One region of the Acidovorax radicis genome, then DNA from elsewhere that is predicted to be linked to it. Evidence: riboswitches for the same ligand, from Rfam matches in the RefSeq annotation. Region 1 holds a riboswitch; the other holds the start of a gene.
The links. Region 1 has a riboswitch for glycine ahead of gcvT (glycine cleavage system aminomethyltransferase GcvT). Riboswitches for the same ligand answer to the same signal wherever they lie in the genome.
Positions count from the first base shown of each region.

Region 1 (2,393 bases):
TCAGTGGCGCGCTGATGTTCTTCGTGTGGGCGTACTGCAAGTACAAGGGCTGGGGCAAGAACGACGGCGATGGGCGCATGCCCTTTGGCAAGGCCACGCTGCAGGCCGGTTGGGCCTTGCTGATGCCCGTGATCATTCTGGGCGGCATATATGGCGGTGTGTTCACCCCCACCGAGGCATCGGCCGTGGCCGTGTTCTACGCGCTGGTCGTGGGTCTGGTGATCTACCGCGAGATCAAGCTCAAGGATCTGTTCGCCATCCTGCGCAAGTCGGCCATCTCGTCGGCGGTGATCATGTTCATCATCGCCAACGCCGGGTTGTTCGCCTTCCTTATCACGCGCGCTGGTGTGCCGGATGCCATCGGCCGCTGGCTGGAGGCAGTGCTGCAGTCCCCTGCCCTGTTCCTGCTTGGCGTGAATGCAGCGCTGTTCGTGATTGGCATGTTCATCGAGACCAGCGCGGCGATCATTGTGCTGGCCCCCATCCTGGCGCCCGTGGCCATGCACTTCGGTATTGACCCTGTGCACTTCGGCCTCATCATGGTTGTGAACCTGGCGCTCGGCATGATCACGCCGCCTTTTGGCGTGAACCTGTTTGCAGCCTGCACGGTAGCCAGAATCTCGCTGGACCGGATCATCAAACACCTGCTGCCTTTTGTCGGCGTGATCCTGGTGTGCCTGTTGATCATCACGTACGTCCCCTCGATCTCGCTGGCACTTCGCGATCTGGTCTACGCAAAGTAGTTAGAATTCGTCGGGTCAGGAGAGAGTGCTCCGTCTTGCCATCAGGACAACCGCACCGCCGAAGGCGCAGGCAGCAGCCGAACGCTCAGGCAAAAGGACTGACAACCGCCCGCAGTGATGCGGGCGTTCCCTTGCTGGAGAGAGGTGGCCCCCACATGAAAACTGTGCGCGAGGCCACCCACCGAAGGAGCAAACCGCACGGCCAGCCAAGGCGCTGCGGTGAATCTCTCAGGTAGAGCGGACAGCAGGGCAAATTCCGTGACCCATGGTGGTCGCGGCCCCTATTTGCCCCGGAGTTCCGCCTTGACCGCTTCTACCCCTGCCACCGCCGCCCCCCTGCTCACCACGCCCCTGAACGCCCTGCACATCGAGCTGGGCGCCCGCATGGTGCCGTTTGCAGGCTATTCCATGCCCGTGCAATACCCTGCGGGCCTGATGGCTGAGCACCAGCACACGCGCAGCGCGGCAGGACTGTTCGACGTCTCGCATATGGGCCAGCTCAAGCTCGTCGGCCCCGATGCGGCTGCGGCGTTTGAAACCCTCATGCCCGTGGACGTGATCGACCTGCCCGTGGGCAAACAGCGCTACGGCCTGCTGCTCACCGACGAGGGCACGGTCATCGACGATTTGATGTTCTTCAACCAGGGCGTGGTGAACGGCGAGCCCACCCTGTTCGTCATCGTGAACGGCGCCTGCAAGGTGGGCGACATGGCCCACATCCAGGCGCGCATTGGCCAGCGCTGCAAGGTCTCTCCCATGCCCGACCATGCTCTGCTGGCCCTGCAAGGCCCACAGGCCGCCACCGCCCTCGCCCGCCTGGCGCCCGGCGTGGAAAAGCTGGTGTTCATGACAGGCGGCAATTTCTCCATAGCAGGCTGCGACTGCTTCGTGACCCGCAGCGGCTACACGGGCGAAGACGGCTTCGAGATCTCGGTGCCCGCCGCACAAGCCGACACTCTGGCCCGCGCGCTGCTGGCGCAGCCGGAAGTCAAGCCCATTGGCCTGGGCGCGCGCAACTCGCTGCGCCTCGAAGCCGGCCTGTGCCTGTATGGCAATGACATCGACACCACCACCACACCACCCGAAGCCTCGCTGAACTGGGCGATCCAGAAGGTGCGCCGCACGGGTGGCGCCCGCGCAGGCGGATTCCCCGGCGCTGACAAGGTGCTGGCGCAGATCGACAACCCCGCCAGTCTGCCGCGCAAACGGGTGGGCCTGGTCGCGCTGGAGCGTGTGCCTGTGCGCGAACACACCGAATTGCAAAACACCGATGGCCAGAAGATTGGTGAAGTGACCAGCGGCCTGCTGGGCCCCACGGTGAACGAGCCTGTGGCCATGGGCTATATCGCGCCCGCGTTTGCCGCCATCGGCACGCGCGTCAACGCCATCGTGCGCGGCAAGGCCGTGCCGATGGAAGTGCGCGCCATGCCGTTCCTGCCCGCCAACTACTTCCGCGGCTGATTTCGCCCGGCGCAGCGCACAGAGCGCGCCTGCGGCCGCTACATTGCAGATTCCTTTCATTTTTCTAGTTGCTTGAGGAGCCTTCCCATGACCGTCAAATTCTCCAAAGACCACGAATGGATCAACGCCGCTGACGCCAATGCAGCCGTGGTCGGCATCACTGTCCACGCGCAAGACGCGCTGGGCGAT
Region 1 covers NZ_CP075184.1:2,904,458-2,906,850, forward strand. Annotated here, with positions in the region: gene KI609_RS13255 (TRAP transporter large permease) at 1-743, shown strand, start outside; glycine riboswitch at 750-854, shown strand; glycine riboswitch at 868-998, shown strand; gene gcvT (glycine cleavage system aminomethyltransferase GcvT) at 1,047-2,204, shown strand; gene gcvH (glycine cleavage system protein GcvH) at 2,292-2,393, shown strand, end outside.

Region 2 (2,393 bases), 1.6 Mb from region 1:
CACGGTGCCGGTGCATGAACCCGTGGTCACCCACTGACCCGCGCGCAGCCCACCCAGGCTGCGTGCGCCCTCGTTGGCCAGCCACACCAGCAGTCGCAGCGGGTCGCCCGCCGGGTTGCCCCAGGCAGCGTGCTGCACGGCCACGGAACCGTTCACCGACAGGCTGCACCCTTGCGACAGCGGCTGCACTGCGGCCACATCCTCTTGGCCCGATCCGACGATCAGCGCGCCATGGCAGGCCTGGTCGGCCAACCGGCTCCACTCGCCTTGCTGGGCCCATGCGGCAAACCGTGTGTCGCACACCTCGATCGCCGCACGCACCGAGACCATGGCCGCCAGCACCTCGGCCGCGCTGTAGGGCGTGGCACGCGGTGGCAGGTCGGCGCCCAGTTCGTACACCAGCTCAGCCTCTACCCCCACCACGGCAAAGCCTGCCACAGGCAGGCGCACGGCCGAGCTGGCTGGCGCCACAAACACCGAGTCACGGGTGAGCGCGGCACGCGCGGGCAGGGCCTGGGGTGATGCAGCGCCCACCTTCCAGCCAGCAATGGCCCCGCGCTCGCGCACGACCACATCCTGCACGGCATAGGCCTCGGCCGCATCGCGCGGGCGCAGCGCGGCCGGCAGATCGAGTGGCCGAGGTGTGCGCCCCTGGCGCGCCATGGTGAGCACGGCGGCACAGGCCTGGGGATCAAAAGCGGTATCGGGCATGGAACAACATCCTGGGGTGGGTCAAGTCGGCGGATTATGGCGACCCCGGGCACACGCCAGCATCAGCAACGATTGCCGTTCATTAGCGCGCACAGGTCCGTTCTGGCGCTGCCATGCCGCCTAGAATCGACCCCGCAGGAGAGCACGGCGGGCCACAGGCTCACCGCTGCACCGAAGGCGCAAACTCCCATACACGCTCAGGTCCCGTACTGCACCATTCATCAAAGCCGTCTGGAGAGCCGCCCCAACCTGTGACCAGCGTTGTGGCGCACCGAAGGAGCAAACCGCGCGCCATATGGGCCGTGCGGTGAATCTCTCAGGTACCAAGGACAGGGGGAGCGGCAGCTTGGGCAGACATGCGCCCGCTGCACGCTATTAAATTCATAGCTTCCAGCGCACGTCTTTCAAGCGCCAGAGCCCAGAAAGGCTTTGAAAATCATGCGCGTGATCGTTTTGGGCGCCGGCTTGCTCGGCGTGACTTCGGCTTATTTCCTGCAACAGCTCGGCCATGAGGTGACCGTCATCGACCGCCAGGGTGCGCCCGGTGCGGAGACCAGCTTTGCCAACGGCGGCCAGATCTCGGTGAGCCACGCCGAGCCCTGGGCCAACCCCAGCGCGCCGCTCAAGGTGCTGCAGTGGCTGGGCCAGGAGGACGCCCCCCTGCTGTTCCGCCTGCGTGCCGACATGCGCCAGTGGTTGTGGGGCCTGTCCTTTTTGCGCAACTGCACGCCGGCGCGCACGCGCCACAACATCGAGCAGATCGTGCGCCTGGGCACCTACAGCCGCAGCGTGCTGCAGCAGCTGCGCGCGGCCACCGGCATTCAGTATGACCAGCGCACGCAGGGCATCCTGCACTTCTATACCAACGCCAAGGAGTTCGACGGCGCCCTGGCCCCGGCCGAGCAGATGCGCGCACTGGGCTGCGAGCGCCAGGTGATCAGCGCCGACGAGGCCGTGCGCATCGAGCCCGCGCTGGCCCCCATGCGCCCGCAGCTGGCAGGCGCCACGTTCACGGCCGAGGATGAATCCGGCGACGCCAACCAGTTCACGCGCGAGCTGGCCAAGCTGTGCGAAGCGGCAGGCGTGCAGTTCCGCATGGGCCACCACATCACCGCACTGCGCGAGGTGGGCGGGCGCATCGACCACGTGGAAGTGACCAATGCCGAAGGCCGCTTCGAGCGCGTGCGTGGCGATGCGTTTGTGCTGGCCATGGGCTCGTTCAGCCCGTTGCTGGCGCAGCCACTGGGCATCCGCCTGCCGATCTACCCGGCCAAGGGCTACTCGGTGACCATGCCGGTCAAGGACGCATCCAAGGCGCACCAGGTGAGCCTGACGGACGATGAGTTCAAGCTGGTGTTCTCGCGCTACACCAGCGAGCGGGGCGGAGACCGCCTGCGCATTGCGGGCACGGCGGAGCTGAACGGCTACAACCGCGACCTGAACCCCGTGCGCTGCGAGGCCATCGTGCGGCGTGTGGAGCAGCTCTTCCCCGGCGCGGGCGACGCCAGCCAGGCCCAGTTCTGGACGGGCCTGCGTCCCGCCACGCCCAGCAACGTGCCCTTGATCGGCGCCACCAAGGTGGCCAACCTCTTCCTCAACACGGGGCACGGCACGCTGGGCTGGACGCATGCCTGCGGCTCAGGCCAGGCGATTGCCGACATCGTGAGCGGGCGCGTGCCCCA
Region 2 covers NZ_CP075184.1:4,465,137-4,467,529, forward strand. Annotated here, with positions in the region: gene KI609_RS20430 (2-keto-4-pentenoate hydratase) at 1-711, opposite strand, end outside; glycine riboswitch at 933-1,054, shown strand; gene KI609_RS20435 (D-amino acid dehydrogenase) at 1,150-2,393, shown strand, end outside.
Region 2: it holds a riboswitch for glycine, as region 1 does, so the genes downstream of both, KI609_RS20435 (D-amino acid dehydrogenase) here and gcvT (glycine cleavage system aminomethyltransferase GcvT) in region 1, are expected to answer to the same signal.